Regions from separate parts of the Arthrobacter sp. Hb9-2 genome, predicted to be linked through region 3. Evidence: riboswitches for the same ligand, from Rfam matches in the RefSeq annotation. Region 3 holds a riboswitch; each other region holds the start of a gene.
What was found. Region 3 has a riboswitch for thiamine pyrophosphate ahead of AC5RV1_RS12990 (ECF transporter S component). Riboswitches for the same ligand answer to the same signal wherever they lie in the genome.

Region 1 (9,488 bases), on a different contig from region 3:
CGGCGCCACGATGGCGCTGCTGCGTGAGCGGGGCTGTACCGACATCTCCGTCTTCTCTTCCTCAGGCCGCGCCGAAGGCTTTGTGGCCACCCGCGGCGGCACGGCCCTTGACGAGGAAACGCTGCGTCCTGCCGTGGCTGCGGCGGACGTGATGATCGGCTGCAGCGGCTCGGACACCCGGGTGGAAGCCGATGAACTCGCCCTCGTGCGCGCAGATTCGCCACAGCCACTGATTGCCATCGATCTGGCCCTTACCCATGATTTCGACCCCGGCGTGGGCGAGCTGGAAGGCGTTGAGCTGTTGACCCTGGAATCCGTGCGCCTCGCCGCACCGCAGGAACAGGCTGAGTCACTGGCCCAGGCAAGCGGCATCGTCAGCGGCGCAGCCAAGGCCTTCGAGCAGGAGCGGGAGGCCCGGTCCGTGGATTCCGCGATCGTTGCACTGCGGCGGCACACCATGAACGTCCTGGACGCGGAAATGGAGAAGGTCCGTGCCCGGCACGGCTGCACGGCGGCAGCTGAAGAGGTGGAGTTCGCACTTCGGCGCATGGTCAAGCAGCTGCTTCACGTTCCCACCGTGCGCGCCCGCGAGCTCGCGGCCAACGGCCAGCAGGACGAGTACGTTGCCGCGCTGGAGGCCCTCTACGGCATTACTGTGGAGCAGCCGGCAGCCCGCGCCGTTCCCCAGGCCGAGTGCCCGGTGGACCACCAGGGCCTCGAAAGCGCCTGACCAGCCAACGCCCCACCACAACCTGCCCGCTTCTGGGCAACGCTCTCTCACTTAATGTGCCCTTTCCACCCACGCCCTCTCACTCTCCCAAAGGAAAGTGAGAGAGCGTCCTCGGAAAAGGCGCGTCAAGTGAGAGAGCGTCCTCGGAAAAGGCGCGTCAAGTGAGAGAGCGTCCGTTCAAAAGGGTGCGGAAGTGATGGCGCGTTGGGGTGGGCGAGCCCGGGCTTAGTAGACGGGCTTGTTGGGTTCCACCTCGCGGACCCAGGCGAGGATGCCGCCGTCGAGATGGCTGACCCGCTGATAGCCGGCCTTCTGTGCCGCCGCCAGGACGTTCGCCGAGCGGGTCCCGGCCTTGCACAGGAACACAATGTCTTTGTCCTGCGGCAGCTCCTTCCACGCTTCCCCGGCAAGGATCCGTCCCTGCGGGATGAGCACGGCGCCGTCGATCCTGACAATGTCGTATTCGCCGGGCTCCCGGACGTCCACGAGCTCAAAGTCCTTCAGGCCGGCCTTCCGGGACGCGAGCATGGTGGCCAGCTGGGTAGCTGTGACGGTGTGTTCAGTGTCCGCCTGCGCCGCCGGCGTAATGCCGCAGAACGCCTCATAGTCCGTCAGCTCCGTGATCGGCTCGGCAGCCGGGTCCTTGGAGACGCGGATCTCGCGCCAGCTGCCGCCCAGGGCGTCGAACAGGGCCACCCTGCCCAGCAGCGAGCGTCCGACGCCGGTAATCAGCTTCACTGCCTCAGTCACCATCAGCGACCCCACCGCAGCGCAAAGCATGCCGAACACCCCGCCCTCACCGCATGAAGGGACAGACCCTGCCGGCGGCGCCTCAGGATAGAGGTCACGGTAGGTGGGTCCGTGCTTTTCCCAGAAGACGCTCACCTGCCCGTCGAAGCGGAAGATGGAGCCCCAGACGTAGGGCTTGCCCAGGATGGCGGCGGCGTCGTTGACCAGGTAGCGGGTGGCGAAGTTGTCGGCGCCGTCCAGGATCAGGTCGTAGTCCGCGAACAGCTCCAGGGCATTGGAGGCGTCCAACCGGACGTTATGCAGCCGGACGTCCACCAACGGGTTGAGGGCAGCAATGGCGTCCCGCGCCGACTCGATCTTCGGCCGGCCAACGTCAGCCACACCGTGGATGACCTGGCGCTGCAAATTGCTGAGGTCAACCGCGTCGTCGTCGATGATCCCCAGCGTCCCCACCCCCGCGGCCGCAAGGTACAGCAGCGCCGGGGACCCGAGCCCGCCGGCGCCGATCACCAGTACTTTGGCATTCTTGAGCCTCCGCTGCCCCAGTGCGCCGATCTCGGGAATGATGAGGTGCCGCGAGTAGCGCTCCACCTCGTCAGGAGTGAGCTCACCGGCCGGTTCAACCAGCGGAGGCAGTGAAATAGTCGAAACATTTGCGGAGAATGTCGAAGCCATACTTCAATGTATGCCCCGGGATACCGCCCGGTCATATTACCCCGACGTAGAGTGGGGGTAACTGCAAGGGAAAGAAGGACAACTGTGGTCCATGAAGCACGGGCTGACCGCCCGTCCGCAGCCGAACCGCAAACCGCCTCCCGCCCCGCCGGGCAACGGTCCGCCCGGCTTCCCCGGGATGAGAGACGCGCACAACTTCTTTCCGCAGCACAGGAAGTCTTCGTTGCCAACGGCTATCACGGCGCCGCCATGGACGAAATCGCAGAGACAGCCCACGTCAGCAAACCGGTCCTGTACCAGCACTTCCCCTCAAAGCGGGAGCTGTACCTGGCCCTGCTCGAAAGCCACCTGGCCTCCTTGACGGACCTGATGCTGGGGGCGCTGAACTCCACCACTGACAACGACGAACGCGTGCAGGCCGTGATGCGGGCCTATTTCCGGTTCATCGCCAACGATGACCAGGCCCACCGGCTCGTTTTCGAATCCGACCTCATCAACGATCCGGATGTCAGCTCACGGCTGGAGACCTTTAACCGGACATTTGCCGACGCCATTGCACACGTCATCGCCGAGGACACCAAGCTTCCCCACCTGGAGGCAGAGCTCCTGGGCCGCGGGCTCGCCGGGATGGCTCAGGTCAGCGCCCGCTACTGGCTCGAAACCGACGGGAACCTGGACCTCGATGTGGCCAGCGACCTCATCTACCGTTTAGCTTGGCGCGGAATCTCTCGCTTCCCCAAAGAGTCCTAGACTACAAATAAGACATAACCCGAGTAACGTGAACCGGCTGGGAGGCCCCCTGTGGAAATTAAGATCGGCGTTCAAAATGTTGGCCGCGAAATTGTGCTGGAATCGGTCGAGGATCCGGACTCCGTAGCCAAGGTTGTAGAGGAAGCCATCACCAGCGGCAGCGAACTGCGCCTAAAGGATGACAAGGGACGCCTGATCATTGTTCCCGGCAAGGCACTGGCCTATGTAGAAATCGGTGCCGAGGAACAGCGCCGCGTAGGTTTCGGCCAGTTCTAGCCCCGTTCCCCGCTGAGGGGCGAGCATTCCAAGGAGAGCCATGCTTTCGCTGACCATTGTGGTGCTGGTGACAGCGGCCGCAGGTTTCATCGTCTGGGCCAACGACAAGCGGCACACAAAATACGGTGTTGTCCTGCCGGCCGGCGTTGCCGTGGGTGTGGGAGCTGTCACCTGGATCATCCTGATGGCTGCAGGCTTCGGCTACCTGCCGGGCATGACCTGGCTGCCGTGGGTCCTGCCCATGGTTTTGGGCGCAGCAGCGGCAGTTGCCGTGGTCCTGTATCTGGGCCGTACGCGGGCCAGGCATGATCTGGAACGGATTACTGCGGCGCTGAAGCTTTAGCCGGAAAGACCCCGCCCCGCACACCAAGCACGCCTGTGACCACTGCCCTCCGGGGTGGTGGTCACAGTTGTTTAAGCGGCTGCTGGGTGCCTGGCCGGTTCGGCTACCGCATGGACCGCGGCGGCGGCTTCACTCACTGCCTCGGCCGCGCCCACGTCGCGGGCGGTGACTTCTCCCCCGGCGTCATGCGAGGTGTAAAGGAGGAACACCCGGTTGTACCGCCAGTCTAGGTCCGGGTGGTGGTTCTGTTCCTCGGCAAGGCGCCCGACGGCGGCAATCAGCTCAAGTGCGGCAGCCGCCGTCGGCACCTTGTACACCGTCACCAGCGCACCTTGGCTGTACCGCCAGTCCGTCAGGACGGCCAGTGCGTCCTCGAGCCGCTCGGGAGAAAGAATGTCCTTGCCGGCCATGGCTGCTCCTCACCTTATGGCTGGCGGAGCGGCACCGGGAGCGGGCTACAGGAACTCTGCCCGGCCCTCCATGGCCGACGACGCCAGTGCATGTTCGCGGCGCGGGATCCTGCCCGCCGCTTTCGCCAGCCTACCGGCGATCACCGCATGTTTGAAGGCCTCCCCCATCAGGGCAGGATTCTGCGCCCGGGTTACGGCCGTAGCCAGCAGCACGGCGTCGCACCCCAGCTCCATGGCAAGGGCCGCGTCCGAGGCGGTACCGATGCCGGCATCCAGGACCACCGGAACCGAGGCGCGGGAAACGATCAGCTCGATGTTGTGCGGGTTCAGGATGCCCAGTCCGGTGCCGATCGGCGCCCCGAGCGGCATGACTGCGGTGGCCCCAAGGTTTTCAAGCCGGAGCGCGAGGACGGGATCGTCGTTGGTGTAGGCAAAAACCTTGAAGCCCCTGTTGACCAGTTGTTCCGTGGCGTCCACCAGTTCGACGGCGTCCGGCAGCAGGGTCTGTTCGTCAGCTATGACTTCCAGCTTCACCCAGTCGGTTTCCAGTGCCTCACGGGCCAGTTCCGCCGTCAGCACGGCATCCCGGGCGGTGAAGCAACCGGCCGTATTGGGCAGCACGCGGATGCCGTGGTCCACGAGCAGCTGGAAGAGCGAGCCCGTCTCGGCCGTGGAATACCGCCGCATTGCTACCGTCGTCAGACCCGTGCCGGAGGCCAGGAGGGCAGCCCCCAGGCCGTCCAGGCTGGGCGCGCCGCCGGTGCCCATGATGAGCCGGGATGTCAGGGTTACGCCGTCAATGACCAGCGGATCATCGTGGCCCGCCACGCTTGGAGTAGTGATGGTTTCGGTCATGGTCTCAGCCTCCCTGCACAGCCGTGACGAGTTCGACCTCGTCGCCTTCCGCGAGCGCGGTAGTAAACCACTGGCTGCGCGGTACAACCTCGGAATTGTGGGCCACGGCCACACCAAGCTTTTGGCCGTCCGTTGCCTGCCCGTTGGCGGCCAGGGGGCGGCCGGTGACCTGGCTGACGAGCACGGTGATGGAGGCGCCCTCAGGCACAGGGTGCCGGGTTCCGTTCAAGGTGATGTTCATGCTGTTTCCTTCGTGGGCGATGTGTGGCGGAAGTGGTTGGAGGCTGAGCCCGTGGTTAAGCGGGCGCCTGCCCTCGTGGAAAAGCGGCCCGGGCTGAAGGCCGCCCAACGGGGGTCCTCGCGGCCGTCCAAAAGGTCCCGGCAGACGGCGGCTGCGGCGGGCGTCAGCAGGACTCCGTGCCGGAAGAACCCGGTGGCGATGATGAGGCCGGCAACGTACCCGTGCTCCCGGTCCGCCGCTGACTCCGGGGCGGGAACCCGCCCCAGCAGCGGCGCGTTGTCGGGCGTTCCGGGACGGGCGCGTGCAGTGCATTCCAGCAGTTCGAGTTCGGCGACGGCGGGAACCAGTACCTGCGCGTCGCGGAGGAGCTGGTACACGCCCCCGGCGGAAACGGCGTCCATGGCGGACAGCGCGTCTTCACGCTGGGTTGCCCCGATCACCACCGTGCCGTCCCTGCGGGGAACGATATAGACGGGAACGCCATGCACCAGCCCGCGGACCGTGGACGTCACCAGGGGCTGCAGGTGCCGGGGCACTGCCAGGCGGAGGATGTCCCCGTGGACGGGCCGCACTGGCAGGTTCAGCCCTGGGGGTAGCCCTTCAAGAGCTGCCGCGTGCAGCCCGTTCGCCACCACCGTTTCGGCGGCCAGCACCGTTCCCCCGTCCGCCAGGCGCACGCCGGCAACAGCTCCCCCGTGCCACAGCAGCCCGGTTGCCTTGGCCGCTACCGCAAACCCGCCGACGACGCCGGCTGCTGCAGTACCGCGGGCCGCAACTTTGTCCCTGTTCCCGCCGCCGTCGTCCATGCCATGAGCCAAGGCGGCCCGCAGGCACGCCACCAACAGCCGCGGATCCACCTGGTGGTCGGCCGGAGTGTCCAGCGCGCAGGCGATCCCCGGGCTGAGCAGGGGTTCCCGTTGTCGCGCGTCCCGGACAGTTACCGGCTCAACGGAAAGGCCGCTGGCCTGCTGGACGGTGCGCAGGTCCATCAGGGCGCGGCGGTCGGCGGCGTCGGCACCCACGGCGAGGGTCGGCGTCGTAATGTATCCCGGATCTGTTCCCGACGCAGCGGTGAGGCCGCCGGCAAAAGCCGGCCAGCGGGACGAGGCATCCAGCATGAATTCCAGGAGATCCTCCTCCTGGTAGTGCAGCTCGCTCACCGGGGCAAGCATCCCGGCGGCGGCCCAGCTGGCCCCCGAACCCGGTGCGTCATCGATCACCACCACGGAACGGCCGGAACGCTTCGCCTCCCACGCAATGCCGTGGCCGATCACTCCACCGCCGATCACCGCCACATCAGCGTGGATGGTGTTGGCCGCATCCACGGCCAGGGGCTCTGGTGATGCGCGCATGTGTCTCCTTCCCTACGCCGGTATTAGCCGGATCAGGTCAAGCGGTCGGCTCTGACGCCCTCTCAGCCCGGCGCTTTGTGACAGCTGCCGCGGGCTCCCGCAGTACGAGGCCAGTGTAGAGGAACTAGGCTTTCCCCCATGAATGTGTCCCACACCCCTGCCGCCGGCACCGACGTACTCAGCAGCGCCAAGATCAGCAACGGCGTCAACGCCGCCCGCCTCTACCTCTGCACCGACGCCCGCCGGGACCGCGGCGACTTCGGCCAGTTCGTGGACGCAGCGTACGCCGGCGGGGTGGACATCATCCAGCTGCGCGACAAGGCCATCGAAGCAGGAGAGGAGCTGGAACTCCTGGCGGTGCTCAAGGAAGCGGCAGAGCGGCACGGCCGGCTCTGGGCTGTCAACGACCGCGCCGACATTGCGGTGCTGTCCGGGGCACCCGTCTTCCACATCGGCCAAAAGGACCTGCCCCTGGACGCTGCACGCACCCTGCTCAACGGCAACGCCGCCATCGGCCTGTCCAGCCACACCCCTGCCCAGGTGGACGCGGCGCTCGGTGCGGCCGCCCGCCCCGCCGGGCTGGACTACTTCTGCGTCGGACCGGTGTGGGCAACGCCCACCAAACCGGGGCGGGCAGCGGTGGGACTGGAGCTGGTGAAGTATGCCGCCGACGCTGCCCGGCCGGCGGAGCAGGAGGGACAGTCCGACGGCGGTGTTCCCTGGTTCGCGATCGGCGGCATCGACCACGGCAACGTGGAGCAGGTGGTGGACGCAGGCGCACGCAGGATTGTGGTGGTGCGGGCCATTACGGAAGCGGACGATCCCGCAGCCGCCGCCGCTGCACTGCACGCCGCCCTGGACGCCCCAAACTCCTGACAACGCCGCTCCGGGCCGGATGCCTGCACTATGCAGCCGATTCCGGCTAGGCTGATTTTCGTGTCACACCATCGGCTGGCCCCCAACGTCCACGAGCACAACAACGCGCTTGAGGAAGCGCTGAGTGCCCTGAGGACCGAGCTGGAGCTGCCGGGCGCCTACCCCGACGAGGCGGTGGCTGACGCGAAAGCGGCAGTCGAATCCCTGCAGCTCCCTGCCTACGACCTCACCGGCGTCGAATTCATCACCATCGATCCGGCGTCGTCCACCGACCTGGACCAGGCGCTGTTTATTGAAGCCGACGGCGACGGCTACCACGTGCTGTACGCCATCGCCGATGTGCCCGCATTTGTGGCCCCCGGCGGGCCCCTGGACGCGGAAACACGCCGCCGGGGCCAGACGTTCTATGCCCCCGACGGTCGAATCCCGCTGCATCCAGAAGTCATCAGCGAAGAGGCCGGGAGCCTCCTTCCCGGGCAGGACTGCTCTGCGTTCGTCTGGGACTTCCGCCTGGACAGCGCCGCCGAGGTGACGTCCGTGGCCGTAAAGCGGGCCCGGATGCGCAGCCGCGCGAAGCTCAGCTATAAAGGGGTGCAGGCGGAGCTCGACGCCGGTACCGCCTCGCCGGTGCTGCAGCTCCTTAAGGAAGTTGGGCTCAAGCGCGTGGACCTGGAACGGGCCCGCGGCGGTGCCAGCCTGAACATGCCGGAACAGGAGATCGTCCAGCTTCCCGACGGCGGCTATCGGATTGCCGCCGCTCCCCAGCTTCCGGTGGAGGACTGGAACGCGCAGATATCCCTCATGACCGGAATGGCGGCGGCGGGCCTGATGCTGGCGGGAAAAGTGGGCATCCTGCGCACCATGCCGTCCCCGGACGAGCGCTCCCTGAATCATTTCCGGCTGCAGACAGAGGCCCTTGGCAAGCCCTGGGACGGTGAGGTCAGGTACGGCGAATACCTGCGCAGCCTCGATTCCACCGATCCCCGCCAGCTTGCCATTCTGCATTCGGCCGGCATGCTGTTCCGTGGCGCCGCCTATACGGCTTTTGACGGTGCCGTCCCCAAGGACGCAGTCCAGTCCGCCATTGGTGCCGCCTATGCCCACACCACCGCTCCCCTGCGCCGCCTCGTGGACCGCTTTGTCCTGGTGATCTGCGAGGCGTTGAGTAACGGCGGCAATGTACCGGCCTGGGCACGGGAGGCACTTCAGTCGCTGCCCGAGATCATGGCCGGGTCCGACCAGCTGGCATCACGGATGGAGCGCATGGCCCTGGACACCGTGGAGGCTGCCTTGCTGGTTAACCACATCGGGCAGGATTTCGACGCAATCGTGATTTCCGGGTCCAAGCCGCAAAAGGAAAACGGCAAAAACGGCAGCGGCAACGGGAAGAACGGCAACGGTAAGAACGGCAACGGGAACGGCAGTTCGGGAGTCATCCAGATTGCAGACCCCGCTGTGACCGCCCGCTGCGCCGGGGAACTGGTGTCCGGAACCAAGGTCCGGGTCCGGCTGGTCTCCTCGGATATCGTGACGCGGGAAGTCCATTTCGAACTCGTGGAGTAGTGCGGCAAAGTGCCACCCGGCCGGGAAAGCCGGGATTTGGGCCGCCTGCGGCTAGACTGAAGAGGTAGATATGGATGCCCGGTCGTTGATTTCCTTGATTTGAAACCAACAAGCCCGCCCCTACGCGATCTTGAGATACACCCGCTGGTCACCAGTGCCAGCATTTAGATAGCCCGCGATCGGCTTCCACTGGAATTGCTTGTGCGCCCGAGCGTGCTCCGGAACAGCCTTTGGCCGGCCCGTTGAGCAGGCAGCGCCACTGCCCAAATGAATAAGGAAACTCCACAGTGAGTGAATTGCATACCCACCAGCTTCTGACCGACGAGACCGGCACCGAGACCATCGAGCCGGAAGAAACCATCATCTCGGACGAGAAGCCCCACGAAATCGCGGAGAAGTCCTTCGCGGACTACAACGTCCGGGCCGATATCGTGGAATCCCTGGCCGACGCCGGGATCACCCACCCCTTCCCCATCCAGGCCATGACCCTGCCGGTGGCCCTGTCCGGCCACGACATCATCGGCCAGGCCAAGACCGGTACCGGCAAGACCCTCGGCTTCGGCATCCCCGCCCTCCAGCGCGTGGTGGGCCAGGACGACCCCGGCTACGACAAGCTCCCGGTTCCCGGCGCCCCGCAGGCCCTGGTCATCGTCCCTACGCGCGAACT
Region 2 (9,488 bases), on a different contig from region 3:
TTCACTCTCTGACCGGTTGACAGCAACCTTCAAGAATCTCCGCGGCAAAGGCCGCCTTACGGAGGCGGACGTTGACGCCACAGTCCGGGAGATCCGCCGCGCCCTCCTGGACGCGGACGTTGCCGTTCCCGTTGTCCGTGAATTCACCGGCAGGGTGCGCGAACGCGCCCTGGGTGCCGAGGTCTCCGGGGCCCTGAATCCAAGCCAGCAGATCGTCAAGATCGTTAATGAGGAGCTGGTGGAGATCCTCGGCGGCGAGACCCGCCGCATCCGCCTGGCAAAGAACGGGCCCACCATCATCATGCTTGCCGGCCTGCAGGGTGCCGGTAAGACCACTCTCGCGGGCAAGCTGTCCAAATGGCTGAAGGCCCAGGGCCACAGCCCCCTGTTGGTGGCCTGCGACCTGCAGCGTCCCAACGCCGTTACCCAGCTGCAGGTGGTTGGCCAGCGCGCCAAGGTGCCGGTGTTCGCGCCGCACCCCGGTGCCACCTACACCGAGCTTGAGCACCCGGCCGGGGACCCCGTAGAGGTTGCCCGCGCCGGTGTTGAGGAAGCCCGCCAAAAACTCCACGACGTTGTCATCGTGGACACCGCCGGCCGCCTCGGCGTTGATGCCGACATGATGGAGCAGGCACGGCAGATTCGCCGTGCCATTGTGCCGAACGAAGTGCTGTTCGTCCTTGACGCCATGATCGGCCAGGACGCCGTCAACACGGCGCATGCCTTCGATGAGGGCGTCAACTTCACCGGCATCGTCCTGTCGAAGCTCGACGGCGACGCCCGCGGCGGTGCCGCACTTTCCGTTGCGTCCGTCACCGGCAAGCCCGTGATGTTCGCCTCCACCGGTGAAGGCCTTGACGACTTCGAGCTCTTCCACCCGGACCGGATGGCGTCCCGCATCCTCGACATGGGCGATGTCCTCACGCTCATCGAGCAGGCCGAGAAGTCCTGGGACAAGGACGAAGCTGCCCGGATGGCGAAGAAGTTCGCCGACCAGGAAGACTTCACCCTGGATGACTTCCTGGCGCAGATGCAGCAGATCCGCAACATGGGCTCCATGAAGAAGATGCTCATGATGATGCCGGGCGCGCAGAACATCCGCCAGCAGCTTGAGCAGTTTGACGAGCGCGAGATCGACCGCGTTGAAGCAATTGTCCGGTCCATGACACCGCATGAGCGCGTGGCGCCCAAGATCATCAATGGCTCCCGCCGCGCCCGCATCGCTCGCGGTTCCGGCGTGCACGTCTCCGAAGTCAACGGCCTCCTGGAGCGTTTCGCGCAGGCCCAGAAGATGATGAAGAAGATGGCCCAGGGCGGTATGCCTGGTCTGCCTGGTATGCCCGGCATGCCTGGTGCGGGCGGCGGTGCGCGGAAGAACGCCAAGAACGCCCCCAAGAAAAAGGCCAAGTCAGGTAACCCCGCCAAGGCAGCCCAGGAGCGCAAGGATGCCGAGGCGCGCCGTGCGAATGCGGCCAAGGCACTGCCCACCGGGGCCGCCTTCGGCCAGCAGCAGGGCGACTTTGATCCCTCGCAGCTGAACCTGCCCAAGGGTTTCGACAAGTTCCTCGGCCAGTAACCACATCCGCAACCAGGCCGCGCCAGGTGTCGTTTTGAACCGTCAAAACGACACTTGGCGCTACTCACTTGGGATGTCCATGCCGTCGAATAGGGTTGGGTCATGTTCAAGCAGAGGGTAGTGTTCGTGCACGGCGCCGGCAGCTTCGGCTCCGCGGCCTGGCCGCGCCAGCACGGTATGGCGCTGTCCTATGACGCACTGTTCCTGCGCCGCCACGGGTACCATCCTGTGGCTGAACCCGTTGAATCCTCCTTCGACGAAGACGCCGCCATTGTGTTGCGGTCCCTTGCCGACGACGGCAGGGGCGCCGCGGGCGGACACGTTGTGGCGCACTCCCAGGGAGCCATCGCAGCGATGATGGCCGCCGTCGAGCGTCCCGACCTTGTCTTTTCGTTGACCCTGGTAGAGCCCGCCTGCCTCTCGCTTACCGCGGAACTGCCGGCCACCTCGGCCCATATCGGGCTGATGCAACCCTTGTTCGATGTCCGGCACCAGATGAGCGACGACGATTTCCAGCGCGAGTTCGTCCGGCGGGTCTATGCTACGGACCTGCAGCAGCCGGCTACAGCGGAGGAGAAGCGATCCGCCAGGAGGCTCCGGCTGCAGGCCCCTTCCTGGGAGGCTCCGCTGCATATTGTTCCCGGCGTTCCCACACTGGTCCTCACGGGAGGGTGGGAACCGCTCTACGAGGAGATTGCCCGCTACCTGCGTGAGACCGGCGCCCTGCACCGCACGGCGGCGGGAGGGCACCGGCCCCATGACTCCCCGGAAGGTGACCGCATCATCCGCGCGTTCATCAGCGAGGTCAGCAGGAGCCAGCCTGCCAGGGCTTCCTGAATCCTGCCGGGGGCAGTTTCCCCGTCCGGCAAGCCCCCAATAGCCTGCCGGACGGAAATGGTGATGCAGCTACGGGCGGCCGCTCGCTGGAGCGGCCAGTTCCGGGAGGTAAACCTTGCCGCCCGCTGCAAGGAATTCCTCACTCTTCCCCCGCATTCCCGCTGCCATGTCCGCCACCGCCGCCTGCGACTCCGCTGACCCGTATTCGTCCCGGATGTCCTGGCTGATCCTCATGGAACAGAACTTGGGACCGCACATGGAGCAGAAGTGCGCTGTCTTGGCGGGTTCCGCGGGGAGGGTTTCGTCATGGAATGCCTCGGCGGTCACCGGGTCCAGGGACAGCGCAAATTGGTCCCGCCAGCGGAACTCGAAGCGTGCCTTGGACAGTGCGTCATCGCGTTCCTGCGCCCCCGGGTGGCCCTTGGCGAGGTCTGCGGCGTGCGCTGCGATCTTGTACGTGATCACCCCTGTTTTGACGTCGTCCTTGTTGGGCAGGCCCAGGTGTTCCTTCGGGGTGACGTAGCACAGCATTGCGGTGCCGTACCGGGCGATTTCCGTGGCGCCAATGGCCGAGGTGATGTGGTCGTACCCTGGTGCCACGTCGGTAACAAGCGGGCCCAGCGTGTAGAAGGGCGCACCCTTGCACAGCTCCTGCTGGCGTTCGACGTTTTCCCGGACCAGGTGGAACGGAATGTGGCCGGGGCCCTCCACCATCACCTGCACGTCGTACTTCCAAGCACGCTGCGTCAGTTCGGCGAGTGTGTCCAGTTCGGCAAACTGCGCGGCATCGTTGGCATCGGCCGTCGCCCCCGGCCGCAGGCCGTCGCCCAATGAAAACGCCACGTCGTACCTTGCGAAGATTTCGCAGAGCTCCTCGAAGTGCGTGTAGAGGAAGTTTTCCTGGTGATGGGCAAGGCACCAGCCGGCCATGATTGACCCGCCGCGGGACACGATGCCGGTCACGCGGTTGGCGGTCAGGGGAACGTACCGGAGCAGGACGCCGGCGTGGATGGTCATGTAGTCCACGCCCTGTTCGCACTGTTCAATGACCGTGTGGCGGAAGATCTCCCAGGTCAGCGCATTTGCTTCGCCGTTAACCTTTTCCAGGGCCTGGTAGATGGGGACGGTCCCGATTGGAACGGGCGAGTTGCGGATGATCCATTCCCTGGTGGTGTGGATGTCGTCGCCGGTGGAAAGGTCCATCACTGTGTCTGCGCCCCACTGGGTGGCCCATTGCAGCTTGTCCACTTCTTCGGCGATGGAACTGGTGACCGCCGAGTTGCCGATGTTGGCGTTGATCTTCACCAGGAAGGCCTTGCCGATGATCATGGGTTCCGACTCGGGATGATTGATGTTGTTCGGAATGATCGCCCGGCCGGCTGCCACTTCGCTGCGGACCAGTTCCACATCGCAGTTCTCCCGCAGCGCCACGAAGCGCATTTCGGGGGTGATGACGCCCTGCCGCGCGTAGTGCATTTGTGTCACTTTCCGGCCTTCGACGGCGCGGCGGGGCGCCGGACGGGCGCCCTTCCACTCCGCGCTGGCGGCACCGCGGCGGACAGCCGAGCGGCCGTCGTCGAGGAGGTTCCGTCCACGGCCACCATAGGTTTCCGTGTCGCCGCGCGCTTCTATCCATGCCGAGCGGAAAGGGTTCAGGCCGCGGACGGGGTCGCTCCCCGGGCCGGCAGTTCGGTAGATCCGGAACGGACCATTGGAGTCGCCGTTGGGTGAAGGTGCCAGGGCTATTTCCGTAACGGGCACCCGTATCCCGGATGCTTCATCGTGGACAAAGGCCAGGGAATGGGACTTCAGCGACTGCGTGACAGGAGCCTGGTCCTGGCCGCCTTCCGCTGCCGCGCCGGACGGAATCTGGGCAGGGCTTAACGGTGCAATGGGTGTACTCAAGGATTACTCACTTCCTTCGCCGGAATTACCCGGACAGGTTCAACGGTCGCAGGCTGCATCAGCCCGATCTCAGCCCCTGCAGGGGCACCCGTGTGGTCAGGAAGAAAGCTACCACAGCCTTTCGGGAGGGGCTTGTCACATGGCCGGTGCTAGCCTGACTGGCGGGAAAAGGAGTCCAATGCCGGAGATCATCGAATTCAGCGGACCGGTGCTTGCGGGGCCGGACAGCGAGCGGCGGGGCCTGTGGTCCGTTGACGGGGTGTTGACCTTTACGCGCCCGCAACAACCCGCGGGCCGCGTGCTGGATGGCTGGGTCCTGCCGGGGTTCGTGGATGCCCACTGCCACATCGGGCTTGGACCCGGGGGCGCGGTGGAGGCAGCAGTTGCGGAGGAACAGGCCGGAACCGACCTGGACGCTGGAACACTGCTGGTGAGGGACGCAGGTTCCCCAGCAGACACGCGGTTCCTTCAGGGCAGCCGGAACGCCCCCGTACTCGTCCGCGCCGGCAGGCATGTTGCCAGGACCCGGCGCTATCTGCGGGGCCTCGCCGAGGAAGTGGAACCGGACGGCCTGGTGGAAGCTGTCCGGAAACAGGCCCGCGACGGCGACGGCTGGGTCAAGCTCGTCGGGGACTGGATTGACCGCGACGCCGGTGACCTGGCGCCGTCGTTTCCGGCCGACGCCGTCAGGGACGCTGTGCAGGCGGTGCACGGCGAAGGTGCCCGGATCACCGCACATTGCTTTGGCGAAGAGGCCCTGGACCAGATGCTGGACGCGGGGATCGACTGCATCGAGCATGCCACCGGGCTCCTGCCACGGCACCTCCCCAGGTTCGTCGAACAGGGCGTTCCCATCGTGCCCACTCTCATCAACATCGCCACGTTTCCGGATATCGCAGCCCAGGCAGAACCGAAGTTCCCCCGGTACGCGGCACACATGCGGGCACTGTGGGAGCGCCGCGCGGAACGGGTGCTGGAGGCGTATGAAGCAGGGGTGCAGATCTATGCTGGCACCGATGCCGGGAGCGTCATCCGGCATGGCAGGATCGCCGATGAGATCCTTGCCCTTCACCACGCAGGCCTGCCAATGGCCGCTGCCCTCGACGCTGCCTGTTGGGGCGCCCGGAGGTGGCTGGGAGCCGACGGACTTAAGGAGGGTGCCCGCGCCGACGTCGTGCTGTGCCGGGAGGACCCGCGGCAGGCTCCAGCAACGGTAGGCGAACTGGCACACGTCGTGCTGGGAGGGCGCGTCATCCGATAAGCCCGGAGCGGCCTGACTTTCAAGTCACTTGGATTAAATTGAAGCTTCAAGTAATTTTAACTGTCATAGGCCCCAATCCGAAGGGCCCAAGCACCGGGAGTTTTCAATGACTGCAGAAGCCGCCAGCCAGGATCTTCTTCCTGCCGACCTCGCCATGGGCACCGTAATGCTCAAGGTGGGCGACATGAAGGTGATGACGGACTATTACCAGCGTGCCCTCGGTCTTGAGGTTGTCGCTGAGCAGGACGGCGGGCTCTACCTCGGCCGGTTGCAGAAACCGCTCGTGCACCTCGCGCCCGCTCCGGGTCTGAACCTCCCGGGCAGGGGAGAAGCCGGCCTCTTCCACACCGCGCTGCTGTTTGAGAACCGGGCGGACCTCGCCGCGACCGTTGCCACCGCAGCCCAATTTGAACCCCGTTCCTTCACGGGCAGCGCGGATCATCTCGTCAGCGAGGCCTTCTACTTCACTGATCCTGAAGGCAACGGCATCGAGCTCTATTGGGACCGGCCCCGCAGCAACTGGTCCTGGAACGGCGCCGACGTGGTAATGGACAGCCTGGCCCTGCCGCCCCAGCGGTACCTCGAGCAGCACCTCACTGAAGAGTCCCTTCAGCGCCAGCGCGGAAGTGTGGCAGGAGTGGGCCACGTCCACCTCCAGGTCGGCGACGTCCAGTCGGCCCGCGACTTCTATGTGGGAATCCTCGGGTTTGAAAAGACCGCAGGCTGGCACGGGCAGGCCTTGTTTGTCTCCGCCGGCGGCTACCACCACCACATGGCCATGAATGTCTGGAACAGCCGCGGCGCCGGTCCCCGCAAGGACACGCTCGGCCTCGGCGAGGTGCTCATCGAGGTGCCGTCCGGAGATGACGTCGGGGCGCTCGCAGACCGACTGAGGGTCGCCGGCCTGCCGGCGCACCACACCGGGGCCGAACTGCGGTTTGAGGATCCGTGGCGCAACCGGATCCGCGTAGCTGTCCGCTGACCCGGGCGTTCCCGTACTAGGCTGAACCCGAACGGCCGGGTGGCAGGCATTGCTCCCGGCTGGCACCACCGTCAACGGAAGAAGGGTACTTCCCATGGGCTTCACCGAGATCTTTGTTGCCACCCACGACGCCGCACTTAAGCGTGCCGGCGTCCTGGACGAAGGCGGCAGTGCACCGGCCGGCCAGGCTGTCCGGATCGCGGGGATCAGTGATTTCGAAGTTGAACAGCTCGGTGACCTCGCCGGAACTGCCGTGCACGCCGGCGGTGCCGACTATGAACTGACCATGGTGGACGTATCCAGCGATTCGCTGCTGGCCGTCCCGCCGGCCATGGTCCGTGCCCTGGCCGACCTGCTCTCGTACGAAACCGAAGGCGAAGGCAACATCCTGGATGACGTTGCCGGGCAGTGGGCAGCCCAGGACGACATGCCCTTCGATGCCGCTCGCGCGCGGACCTATGTGCAGCAGTTGGCTGAACTGGCCAACAGCGTCGACGATTCGGAACGGACGGGGCTCTACGTCTGGTCCGCCTGAGCGGCCTGCCCCGGCCATCTTCCGGCCGCCGCCGTGTCAAGTCGAAATCCCGGCGCTGATCTGGCACAATAAACAGGTACTCGATCTGCGTGGCCCCTCTCTCCGCGTCCGGATCCTGTCCTTCGAACCCGCAAGTACGGCCCGCCCCACGGGTGCAGAACGCCGGGTTCACCCCTTTTCTGAAACAGGAGTGACCACAAAAGTGGCCGTAAAGATTCGCCTTAAGCGCTTTGGCAAAATGCGCGCACCGTACTACCGCATCGTCGTTGCAGACTCACGCACCAAGCGTGACGGCCGCGCCATCGAGGAGATCGGCAAGTACCACCCCACCGAAGAGCCCTCATACATCGAGGTCAACTCCGAGCGTGCCCAGTACTGGCTGTCCGTCGGCGCCCAGCCGTCCGAGCAGGTTGCCGCGATCCTGAAGATCACCGGTGACTGGCAGAAGTTCAAGGGCCTCCCGGGCCAGGAAGGCACCCTGCGGACCAAGACCCAGAAGGAAGCCTTCGTTGCCCCGGAAAAGGGTTCCGTGATCATCCCGGAAGCCATCACCAAGAAGGCATCCAAGTCTGACGCAGCCGAGGCACCGGCCGAAGCAGAGACCACCGAGGCTGAGTAAATTGCTGGCAGAAGCGCTGGAACACCTGGTCCGGGGAATCGTCGATTCCCCGGATGACGTCAAGGTCAGCTCGAAGAGCAACCGCCGCGGGGACACCCTCGAGGTACGGGTCCACCAGGACGATCTCGGACGGGTGATCGGCCGCCAGGGCCGCACGGCACGCGCACTGCGCACCGTTGTGGCAGCCCTGGCCGGCGGCGAACCGGTAAGGGTCGACGTCGTCGACACCGACCGCCGCCGCTGAGCGCTCAGCAACATCAGTTTTTGCTCCGGCCCCTCCACCAACGGTGGAGGGGCCGGAGTGCTTTCAGCAGAACACCGCCAACCACATCCAAGACAGAGGAACACATGCAGCTCCAGGTGGCACGAATCGGCAAACCCCACGGTATCCGCGGGGAAGTTACCGTCCAGGTCCTGACCGACGCCCCTGAGGACCGGTTTGTGCCGGGCACCGAATTTGTGGTTGAGCCGGCATCTGCTGGCCCGCTGACTGTCAACAGCGCCCGCTGGAACAAGGACATCCTCCTGCTGGGCTTTGACGGGATCGAGACCCGCAATGAAGCGGAAACCCTCCGCGGTGCCAAGCTCTTCATTGAAACCGAAGAGCTGGACGAGGACGACGACGAAGGCTGGTACGAACACGAGCTGGTTGGCCTGGAAGCCCGGGTCGGTTCCCGCGTGGTCGGGAAGGTTGCCGCGCTCAACACGATGCCCGTGCAGGACCTGCTGCTGGTCAAGACCCCTGACGGGCAAGAGATCCTCGTTCCCTTTGTCGAGCAGATCGTGCCCGAGGTCAACGTTGAGGAAGGCTTCATCCTCCTCACCCCGCCGGAAGGCCTGTTCGAGCTCAACTCGGACCAGGACGCCGCCCCGGAAACTGAAGGCAAAGCCTAAATGCGGATCGACGTCGTCAGCATCTTCCCGGAGTACCTGGCGCCGCTGGAACTGTCGCTGATCGGCAAGGCCCGCCAGGACGGGATCCTGGACCTGCGCGTCCACGACCTCCGCACCTTCACCACCGACAAGCACCGCACAGTGGATGACACGCCTTACGGCGGCGGCGCCGGAATGGTGATGAAGGCTGAACCGTGGGCGCAGGCGCTCTCATCCATCGCAGCGGACCGTCCGGAAGATGCGGGCAAGCCGGTCCTGATCGTTCCATCGCCGGCGGGGGAGCGCTTCACCCAGGCCCTCGCCTACGAGTTGGCGGAACAGGAGCACCTCGCGTTCGCCTGTGGTCGTTACGAGGGCATCGATGAGCGGGTCATCGAGTGGGCCCGCGAGCACTTCATCGTCCGCCCCGTGAGCCTGGGCGACTACGTCCTGAACGGCGGGGAAGTCGCCGTCCTGGCCATGGTCGAGGCCATCGGCCGCCTCCTGCCTGGCGTCGTGGGGAACCCCGAGTCGCTGGTGGAGGAGTCCCATTCCGACGGGCTGCTGGAGTACCCCGTCTACACCAAGCCTTCCATCTGGCGGGAGCGTGAAGTGCCGGCGGTGCTGCTCAGCGGCAACCACGGCAAAATTGCGCAGTGGCGGCGCAGCGAACAGTTCCGCCGGACGGCGGAGCGCCGCCCGGACCTGCTCGAAACGTTCGACGCCGGGAAGCTGCCCCGTGCCGAACGCACCGCCCTGCAGGACCTGGGCTACGATGTCGTCGACGGCCGCCTGCTGCGCCGCCCGGACGCGCCGGGGGAACAGCCGCACTGACCCGCCGTTTCCGCCGTGGTAATCGTGGGTAATTGGCTGTACGTGCCCGACTGTGGCAAAATTAGT
Region 3 (9,488 bases):
CTTCCTGCTGATCCGGCACTCACGGGCGCAGCGGGCGGTCAGCATCGCGCTGCTGTCCCTCACGCTCCTGCTGGAATGTTTCCTCCTGGCCTCCGTCTGGGACGGCGGGACGGCTGCCGTGACCATCGGCGGCTGGCTGCCGCCATGGGGCATCGTGATGGTGGTGGACCAGTTCTCCTCGCTCATGCTGGTGGTGTCCTCGGCCGTGAGCCTCGCCGTCCTGGTGTATGCCACAGGGCAGGGCATGGCCGACGGCGATCAGGACGCGCCCGTCTCGATCTTCCACCCCACCTACCTGATCCTGGTGGCCGGCGTCTCCAATGCGTTCCTCTCGGGGGACCTGTTCAACCTTTACGTGGGCTTCGAGATCCTGCTGACGGCTAGCTACGTCCTCATGACCCTTGGCGGCACCGGGCCGCGGATCCGCGCGGGCGTTACCTATGTGGTGGTGTCCGTGGTGTCATCGGTGCTGTTCCTGATCTCCATCGCCATGGTTTACGGTGCCACGGGAACCGTCAATATGGCCGACCTTGCCATCAAGCTCGGCGAACTGGACCAGGGCACCAAAACGCTCCTGCACGTAATGCTGCTGGTGGCTTTCGGCATCAAGGCCGCTGTCTTCCCGCTGTCCTTCTGGCTGCCGGACTCCTACCCCACGGCGCCCGCGCCGGTTACTGCCGTGTTCGCAGGCCTGCTCACCAAGGTGGGCGTTTACGCGATGGTGCGCACCGAGACCCTGCTCTTTCCCGGTGACACCCTTAACACCCCCCTTATGGTGGCCGCACTGCTGACCATGGTGGTGGGAATCCTTGGCGCGCTGGCCCAGAACGACATTAAGCGTCTGCTCTCGTTCACACTGGTGAGCCACATCGGCTACATGGTGTTTGGCCTGGCGATGTCCTCTACGGCCGGCCTGGGCGCGGCGGTTTTCTACGTGGCCCACCACATCACTATCCAGACCAGTCTTTTCCTGGTGACGGGGCTAATTGAACGCCGTGGCGGCAGTTCGTCCGTGGACCGCCTGGGCGGCCTCGCGAAACTCTCGCCCTTGCTGGCGCTGCTGTTCTTTGTTCCCGCCATGAACCTGGCCGGCATCCCGCCGTTCTCCGGATTCCTGGGGAAGGTGGGGCTGATGCAGGCCGGCATCGAACTGGGCACGCCGCTGGCCTACGCGCTGGTGATCGGCGGAGTTGTCACCAGCCTCCTGACCCTGCTCGCGATCGCCAGGGTGTGGAACCGCGCCTTCTGGCGCAGCCCCGGCGACGCCGAACATCCGGATCCCGTGCTGCTGGCCCCGCCGATGGCAGCAGTGGCCGGACCGGGCGCCAAGCGGAACACCGTGACCCTCCTGCCGCGCACCATGGTGGGTTCCACCCTGGGCCTGGTGGTCCTCGGCGTTGCGCTCACTGTTTTCGCGGGTCCGTTGTTCACCGTCTCCGACCAGGCCGCCGAGGACATGCTGGACCGGTCTTCCTACATCCAGGCCGTGCTGGGCGAGGACACCACGGTCCCCATGGTTCTCACGTCCGGAGGAGGAAAATGAGCCGCCGGCGCATCTCGCTGCGCCAGGAACTTCCGCTCCTGGTGTGGCTGGTCATTGTCTGGGGCGCCCTGTGGCAGGACTTCAGCCCCGGAAGCCTCCTGTTCGGCGCGCTGTTGGCCGTAGCCGTAGCCCGGCTGTTCTATCTCCCGCCGGTGGAACTCAGCGGCCGCTTCAACATCCTCTACGCCGTCCCCTTCGCACTCACGTTCCTGGCCAAGGTGGTGGTTGCCAGCGGCCAGGTCCTGTACCTGGCAACAGCGCGCGGGCCGCGGGTCAGGAACGCTGTGGTGGCTGTGACCCTGCGGAGCCACCAGGATCTTTTGGTCACGGCCACCGGGCACGTGATTTCCCTGATTCCCGGTTCGCTGGTGGTGGAGGTGGACCGGTCAACCTCCACCCTCTACCTGCATGCGCTGAACATCAGCTCCCCGGAGGAGGTGGAGAACCTCCGGCAGGAGGTGCGGTCCATCGAAGCCGGGCTGATCAGGATCATGGGTACCAGGGAAGAACTCGAAACCGTTCGTATGGAGGCAGCATCATGATGCAGACCGTCCTGGTTGTTACAGCCGTCATTTTCTCGCTGGCCGCAGCCGGCGCCATCATCAGGATTTCGCGCGGGCCGTCGCTGCTGGACCGGGTGCTTGCCACAGACGTCCTGCTCGCCATCCTCGGCGGCGCGCTGTGTGTGGACATGGCCGTTAACCGGCACCTGAACAACCTGATGCTCGTGGTGGCCATCTCCATCATCGGCTTCATCGGGTCCGTGACTGTTGCCAGGTTTGTGGCCGATCGAAGGGAACAGCCCATTGAATCCTGAAGCCACTGCCCTCGACGGTTGGATCGACCTGCTGTCAGCCGTCTTCATGGTGGTGGGCGCCGTGATGTCCCTGGGCGCCGCGATCGGCCTGCTCCGTTTTCCGGACCTGCTGAGCCGCATGCACGCCGCCACCAAGCCGCAGGTGCTGGGGCTGTTCCTGCTGCTGGCAGCCATCGGCCTGCAGATGCGTACCTGGTGGGTGTGGCCCGTGCTGGTGGTCGCCTGGATTTTCCAGCTGTTGACGGTGCCGGTGTCCGCCCACATGGTGGGCAGGGCGGGCTACCGGACCAAGCACCTGCACCGCGAGCTGCTGACGGCGGATGAGCTGGAGGCGGTAGTGCAGAAAGCCGCCGCCAAGACCGCCCGTGAGGACGGTACCGGCGACGGCTCCCAGCCTTAAAAGTTTTTGTCCAGATATGCTGGCTTCCGAACGATTTAGCCCGGCTTACCTGGACAAAAACTACGTTAGTTAGACGATGTCCTTGCTCTTGGCGAACCGGGTGATGGCCCGCTGGGTGCCTCGGTTGGCCAGGACCTGGATGATGGTGCTGACCGAGGCCGAGATCAACGCGAAGGTCAGCGCCGACTGCAGGCTGGTGGGGATGTCCTCGTCCTTGCCGGTAGGCGGCTTCCGTCCTGTGGACTTTTCCCAGATGGTGTTGACCAGCTTGGTTCCGACGAAGCCTGCGCCAAGGCTCACACCGGTGCCGAGCAGCTTGATGAAGAGGTTCATTCTTAGTACTCCTTGCGGGCGGAAAACGGGCTGACTTCAGCCTAGCGGCATCATGGCGGCGCCCGGTGCGGCAAGGCGCCGGTTCGCTGCTGGCGTTGCGCACTCAGTCGAGGAGTGCTGTTCAAGCAACGGGCGGTTCCGTCCGAAACTTGATCATCTTGTGGGTGCCATCGCAGTAGGGCTTGATGGCCGAGGCGCCGCAGCGGCACAGTGCTACAGTCTTGCGCTCGCGCTGGACGGGGTCGCCGGAGGGCGTCACGATTTCGAAGTCGCCCCGGACAATCAGGGGCCCATCCGGGCACACCACGATCGAGCTTTCGGCGGGTTCCTGGTTCATGGCTGCTCCTGGTCTCGGTTGCTGGCGGACGGCTTGATGTCTTGTTGGCGCAAAGTGGCCAGTTTTCCGGAATGCCTGCGCTGCAGTTCAGCCTCCGAGTGGGCAGCGGTCCCTAGCCGTGTCCCGGCGTAGGGAACGCCGCCGGCGATGCGGAATGCCAGCGCGATCCAGATACAAACAGCCCGTTCCAGGGCCCACAGCGGGGCGCACCACACCGCCCGGAGGGGGAAGACGGCTGCGCCGTTGTTCCGTTGCCGCCCAATGCCGGCGAAGATAACCGGCGCGGCCGCCAGTCCGAGCAAGGCCCGCCCGCGGAACCCCCGGGGGAGGCAGGCTGCTGCGGCTATCGCCGGAAGCAGGGATAACTCCGCGGCGAGGCGGCGGGGCTGGGCGAAGTCATCGTAGGCCTGGCGGGTGCGCTGCTTGAGGAAGTGCCGCGGCCCGGGCGGCCGGCGGGCAACAAACAGGTCCGGCAGGATCTTTTCCTGGCCGCCAGCTGCCTTCACGGTCCTGATGAGCTCGAGGTTCTCGAAGAGCACCGGATCGTAACCGCCGGTGGCGAGCAGTGCACTCCTCCGCACGGCCAGGGTTCCCGGGTAATCTGCGGACCAGGCCCGGTTGATCAGTGTCCTGGCCGTGTCCCACCACGCATGCCACGGCAGGGGCTCGAAGTAGTTTTGCGGCCGCACTACGTCCGCTGAGGCAAGGTGATTGACGACGGCGGTGAGCGATTCGCGCGTGTAGCGCACGTCGTCGTCGGCTATCACCAGCAGCGCAGCCCTCGCGGCACGGACGCCCGTCATGACGCCGGCTACCTTGCCGTTGCCTTCGCCCCTGCTGTGGCTGTCCCCGCCGCCCTGCACCGGACGGAGATGGCGAACGCCAGCCGGGAAGGCTGCCGCATGCCGCTCGAACAGTTCCGGGTCGGAGCCGTCCACCACGGTGACGGGTATCCACTTCACCAGGCGCCCAAGGTACGCGGCCAGGTCCGGCAGTTGCGAATCCTCAGTCCAACGCAGCGGCAGGATGTACTCTGCGGACACGATGCCCTTAGCGTTCATGCCGCCGCCGGCACTGCCGCCCTCAGCGAGGTCTCGCCGTTTTCCCAGCAGGCCAAAAGGTGCGTGGAAATCCTGCCGTCGATCGCCATTGCCGCCGTTGCACCCAACAGGACATCCCCGAGTAACCCGGGCTCAGCTTCCACCAGCCCACCCGCAAGGTCGCGGCCCGCTATCTGCTCGTGGACGGCGTCGGCTTCAACGTGCTCGTCGAAATAGTGGGTCACCTCGGTATCGAAGCCGTGCCGCCGGAAGCCGTTGCCGTACAAGCGGTTGGGCCGGGACGAGGTCATTTCGTAAAGTGCCAGGTGTCCCGTGATGGCCCCGCGAAGCCGGCGGTTGAGCCCGAAGAGGGACATCATGTTCACCGCCGCGAGGGAGATGGCGGGTACCGCGTTGACATAGGCGCCGTATTGGTCGTCCATTCCCAGTCCCCGCATGGTGCGGGCGAAGAGCGCGCTGTGCATCCGTTCCGGGCGTCCTCCGCCGTACTCGTCGGCCTGAATTTCCACCAGCGCCGCCTTCGGCCGACCTGTAAGCCTGGGGATGGCCCAGGTGTGCGGGTCCGCTTCCTTCAGCTGGTAGACGGACTTGTGGATGAGGAACTCCTTGAGCTGGTCCAGGCTCGCCTTTTTCGCCACGTAGCGGGACACGCTGGGCCCGGTGTCGGTTCCGGCCAGTCCAAACAGGACGTCGGCCACTGCGTCACTGGTCATCTCTGCTGCCGGCGGTAGGTCCAGCTCCCCGGCTGCCGCCTGGGCAGCGGCCCGTAGCGCTTCCTCGAACGGCCTTTCGAGCAGGCGGCGAACCTGGATAAGGCCCGGCTCCCACTCCCAGTCGTCGCTGACGCCTTCAAGGCCGGAGTAGTGGAGCTCATAAAGGCAGAAAAGTGCCAGCTGGACGTCGTCGTCCCCGATGATGTCTGTGGCTGCAGCCAGCCCTGCCGTGACCAGCGGGCGCAGTTCTTCGACGCGCGTCGTGGCGTCGTCGGTGCCGGCGCCAACGGCCAGGGAAGTAAAAAGGGCGCTGCTAAGGGGGCCTCGGGCTTCGGGGATTTTCATGATGCTCCTTATGGGTGGCAGTGGTACTGCCGGTGCTGCCTGTGCTGCGGCGTCGACGGTGACGGTTTCGGTTTGGCCGGCGGGTCAGGTCCGGGGCGGCGTTTTTGGGGTGGTCCGCGGTGACAGCAGGATGGCCAGGATGATCATGCCCAAGCCTAGGGCCAAGTGCAGCCAATTGTCGGCGCCGTTGAGGGGGACAAAGTTGGCGGGGGTTTGATCACCCACCAGGAGTCCGTACAGCCAAAGGACCAGGTAGACAACGCCCCCGTAGATGAGGAAGCTCCTTGCCTGCTGGTGGGTCCGGGCCAGCAACAGTCCCGCCGCCCCGAAGGCCGCGTGCACGATATTGTGCAGGATGGACACCTGGAAAACTCCCAACAGCAAGGCCCCGGAGCCGTGCCCGGCCAAGCCCAGGGCTTCATAATTGCTGGTGATCCCGGGGATGAATCCCAGGACACCCACCAGGAGGAAGAGGGCGCCCGTTGCAAGCGCTGCCTTCTGCAGGCCGGTCCTTGCTCCGGTGGCCCGGGTGCTGACTGTCATTGTCCTGTCTCCTCAAAAGCCGGGAGACAACATAGTAAGCATGATTACTAATAAAAGCTAAGTACGCTTTCCATCTGGCGGACAGCCAGCACGCGGCGGACCCGGCCGCCGGTGGTGGTACTCACCCCTCCGAGGTACTCCACACGTAGGGGTTGGCCTGGTGCCCGCCCCGGCGGCCGTGCTCGTACCCTTGCTGCCAGGCCTTCCCGACGGCGGACACAAGTTCCGCCAGCAGTGGATAGTAAGGGTGGTCCGGGCCGATATAGATCATTTCCTCGGCTGCCTTGTCCACCGCCGCACGCACTTGGTTTTCGGCTGCAGGACCGATCATGGCGTCCTCCTGTTTGGAACTCCGGCCGCTGGCCTCGAATGTACTCCCAGCATTTCGCGGCGTCCATAGTCCGCGTTGATGCTGCAGTCGGTCCGCCCACTGGAAGTCAGTCCGCCCGCATGGAACCGAGGATCTCGCGCAGGGCCTGTACCACCAGGTCATGGTCCTGCACCTGGGGAAGCCCTGAGACGGTCACGGTTGCGACTGCGCCCACCCCTGTGACGTACACCGGGAAGGAGCCGCCGTGGGCCGCATACAGGCTTTGATCGAACCAGGCGTTGTCCTCGATCCGTCCGCCCTTGAGCCGGGCGCGCAGCCCCACCAGCAGGGAAGGCACCTCATGCCGGGCGGCCGTGCGCTGCTTCGCACGGATCCAGTGCTCGTTGTCCGGGGTGGCGCCGGGCAGCGCCACATGAAACAGGACCTGCTCACCCTTGGTGATGTCTATCGCGATGGGAAACTGGCCCTCCTTGCCCAGCTCCACCAGCAGCAGCCCGAGGTTGAGTGCATCGTCCAGGGAGAAGCCGGGAAACTGGAGCTCGTGGATTTCGCCTTCGATCCGGGCGATGAGCGCTTGCAGGGATCCTTCCTGCTGGATGGCATCGGAATCCGGATCGAACTCGGTCACATGCGGGGAATTGGCAGTCATGGCCCACAATCTACCCCTCCTCCGGTGTAAACTGGACCCCGCCCACAAGGGCGATTATTTACCGACAGAATCATTCAACGACAGGGGAGCGCCGCCGTCGGGCATCACTGGCCATGCCAGGGACCGCAGGTGGGCGCTGAGAGTGCGGACAGCCGCAGACCCTCGAACCTGATCCGGTTAGTACCGGCGCAAGGGAGTCGAGTTCTCGAAGTGTGCGGCAACGGCGGCAGCGCCGGTTGCTGTATCCACTTTCCCCTCCTGTTCCTCAGGAGGATCGCATGGCAACGACAGCAATCAAGAAGACCACCAGCAAGTCCTGGCGCGTTGTGGACATCGTGGTGGCAGCCCTCATCGCCATCGCCGGCGGCGTCATTTTCTGGGCCTGGTCCCAGGGCGCAGCCGCAGTCTCGGCACCCATGAACGCCGTCTATCCACCGCTTACCGGCTTGTTGGCCGGCGGCTGGATGATCCCCGCGGTGCTGGGCATGCTCATCATCCGCAAGCCGGGCGCCGCACTGTTCTGCGAGACCGTGGCCGCCACCGGCGAACTGCTTATGGGCTCGCAGTACGGCGCCTCGGTGCTGTTCTCCGGGTTTGTCCAGGGCCTGGGCGCCGAGATCGTCTTCGCGATCTTCGTGTACCGGAAGTTCAACCTGCCGGTAGCCCTGCTCGCCGGCGCCGCTGCCGGACTTTTCTGCGGCCTGAACGATTCGTTCGCGCCCTGGGGCTGGAACATCGCCTACTCCGGCGGGGACAAGCTGGCATACATCATCTTCACAGCGATTTCCGGCGCCGTGATCGCAGGAGCCCTGTCCTGGATCGCCACCCGCGGCCTGGCGAGGACCGGCGTCCTGAGCTCCTTTGCGTCACGCAAGGCAGCATCGGAGCCCGTCTTCTCCTGATGACTGCTCCTTCCCTCCACAGCTCTGCGGTGGCGGCGCGGCCGGCTGCAGTCACGGCCAGAGGCTGGGGCTGGCGGCATGCGGGCCGCTCCAAACCCGCTGTCCGTGCCCTCGACCTGGACATCCAACCGGGTGAACGCGTCCTGCTGGTGGGCCCGTCCGGCGCAGGCAAGTCCACGCTCCTCCACGCGCTGGCTGGGGTGCTGGGGGACGCACATGCCGACGACGCTGACGCCGGCGATTCCGATGAGTCCGGGTCGCTGCTGATCGACGGCGCTTCCCCCCGGGAGCAGCGCGGCCGGGCCGGGCTGATGCAGCAGGACCCGGAGACCCAGGTGGTCCTCTCGCGCGTAGGTGACGACGTCGCCTTCGGCGCCGAGAACCTTGCCGTGCCCCGCGGTGACATCTGGGCGCGCGTGCATGAGGCGCTGGACGACGTCGGGCTTTCCCACCTGCCGTTGGACCATCCGACGCCGGCACTGTCCGGCGGGCAGAAGCAGCGCCTTGCGTTGGCGGGCATCCTTGCCATGCGGCCGGGGCTGATCCTCCTCGATGAGCCAACCGCCAACCTGGACCCTGCCGGCGTGGTGGAGGTGCGCGACGCCGTGGGCCGCTGCCTCGACAAAACCGGGGCAACGTTGGTGGTGGTGGAGCACCGCGTGGCCGTGTGGAAGGACCTGGTTGACCGGATTGTGGTGCTGCAGCCCGGCTCGTCGACCGATTCCGCCGTGCTGTTGGACGGGCCGCCGGATCAGGTCCTCAACGAAGCCCGGAGCATGCTGATCGCGGCCGGAGTCTGGGTGCCCGGCTACGTCCCGCCGACGCGTCTGCGTGCTGCCGGTTCGGCTCCCGGGGCTGGCGACCTGCTGCTTGCCGCCGAGGAGCTGGCGGTGTCGCGTGAACGTCCGCGCCGCAAGGGCTTCCGGAAGGTGCCGCCGGTGCCGGTGCAGCAGGGCATTTCCGCGCAGGTCCGGGCCGGGCAGGCGCTGGCCATCACCGGGCCCAACGGCGCGGGAAAATCGACATTCGCGCTGACCCTCGCCGGGCTGCTGGAGCCCGTAGACGGCAAGGTTTCCGCCACGCTGGCGCTCAGCCGGGGAGCTGGGATTGACCCTTACCAGTGGAAGGCCGAGCAGCTGATCGAGCGCGTGGGTACGGTGTTCCAGGAGCCTGAGCACCAGTTCGTCACAGGGAAAGTACTGGACGAGCTGCTGTTCGGCCCGCGGCACCTGGGCCACGGGGAGGAGCGCGTGGATGAACTGCTGGAGCGGCTCCGGCTCACGGGACTCGTTGACGCCAACCCGTATACCCTTTCGGGCGGTGAGAAACGGCGCCTTTCCGTAGCCACGGTCCTGGCAGCGCATCCCCAGGTCCTGGTCCTGGACGAACCAACCTTCGGGCAGGACGCCAATACTTGGGCTGAGCTGGCATCCTTCCTGTCCGAGCTCCTGGACGCGGGCACGGCCGTAGTGTCCGTGACCCATGATGCCGAGTTCACGGCAGCGCTGGGCGGA

Region 1: linked by a shared signal. The riboswitch ahead of thiO (glycine oxidase ThiO) and the one ahead of AC5RV1_RS12990 (ECF transporter S component) in region 3 are both predicted to bind thiamine pyrophosphate.
Region 2: linked by a shared signal. The riboswitch ahead of thiC (phosphomethylpyrimidine synthase ThiC) and the one ahead of AC5RV1_RS12990 (ECF transporter S component) in region 3 are both predicted to bind thiamine pyrophosphate.

The regions. Positions count from the first base shown of each region.
Region 1 is NZ_JBNHGJ010000006.1:129,594-139,081, forward strand. Features, by position in the region: gene AC5RV1_RS05935 (glutamyl-tRNA reductase) at 1-730, shown strand, start outside; gene moeB (molybdopterin-synthase adenylyltransferase MoeB) at 956-2,155, opposite strand; gene AC5RV1_RS05945 (TetR/AcrR family transcriptional regulator) at 2,240-2,905, shown strand; gene AC5RV1_RS05950 (DUF3107 domain-containing protein) at 2,957-3,181, shown strand; gene AC5RV1_RS05955 (hypothetical protein) at 3,222-3,524, shown strand; gene AC5RV1_RS05960 (4a-hydroxytetrahydrobiopterin dehydratase) at 3,596-3,934, opposite strand; gene AC5RV1_RS05965 (thiazole synthase) at 3,980-4,789, opposite strand; gene thiS (sulfur carrier protein ThiS) at 4,794-5,030, opposite strand; gene thiO (glycine oxidase ThiO) at 5,027-6,382, opposite strand; TPP riboswitch at 6,375-6,493, opposite strand; gene thiE (thiamine phosphate synthase) at 6,521-7,258, shown strand; gene AC5RV1_RS05985 (RNB domain-containing ribonuclease) at 7,319-8,821, shown strand; partial or broken gene AC5RV1_RS05990 (DEAD/DEAH box helicase) at 9,109-9,488, shown strand, end outside.
Region 2 is NZ_JBNHGJ010000044.1:15,332-24,819, reverse strand. Features, by position in the region: gene ffh (signal recognition particle protein) at 1-1,576, shown strand, start outside; gene AC5RV1_RS19120 (alpha/beta hydrolase) at 1,679-2,413, shown strand; gene thiC (phosphomethylpyrimidine synthase ThiC) at 2,483-4,318, opposite strand; TPP riboswitch at 4,313-4,420, opposite strand; gene AC5RV1_RS19110 (amidohydrolase family protein) at 4,497-5,579, shown strand; gene AC5RV1_RS19105 (VOC family protein) at 5,686-6,561, shown strand; gene AC5RV1_RS19100 (hypothetical protein) at 6,656-7,096, shown strand; gene rpsP (30S ribosomal protein S16) at 7,299-7,715, shown strand; gene AC5RV1_RS19090 (RNA-binding protein) at 7,717-7,959, shown strand; gene rimM (ribosome maturation factor RimM) at 8,064-8,609, shown strand; gene trmD (tRNA (guanosine(37)-N1)-methyltransferase TrmD) at 8,610-9,422, shown strand.
Region 3 is NZ_JBNHGJ010000021.1:42,264-51,751, forward strand. Features, by position in the region: gene AC5RV1_RS12935 (Na+/H+ antiporter subunit D) at 1-1,543, shown strand, start outside; gene AC5RV1_RS12940 (Na+/H+ antiporter subunit E) at 1,540-2,085, shown strand; gene AC5RV1_RS12945 (MrpF/PhaF family protein) at 2,082-2,360, shown strand; gene mnhG (monovalent cation/H(+) antiporter subunit G) at 2,350-2,760, shown strand; gene AC5RV1_RS12955 (DUF4235 domain-containing protein) at 2,830-3,093, opposite strand; gene AC5RV1_RS12960 (CDGSH iron-sulfur domain-containing protein) at 3,215-3,430, opposite strand; gene AC5RV1_RS12965 (glycosyltransferase family 2 protein) at 3,427-4,491, opposite strand; gene AC5RV1_RS12970 (iron-containing redox enzyme family protein) at 4,488-5,549, opposite strand; gene AC5RV1_RS12975 (DUF4383 domain-containing protein) at 5,634-6,092, opposite strand; gene AC5RV1_RS12980 (hypothetical protein) at 6,214-6,423, opposite strand; gene AC5RV1_RS12985 (heme-degrading domain-containing protein) at 6,530-7,072, opposite strand; TPP riboswitch at 7,145-7,285, shown strand; gene AC5RV1_RS12990 (ECF transporter S component) at 7,351-7,974, shown strand; gene AC5RV1_RS12995 (ABC transporter ATP-binding protein) at 7,974-9,488, shown strand, end outside.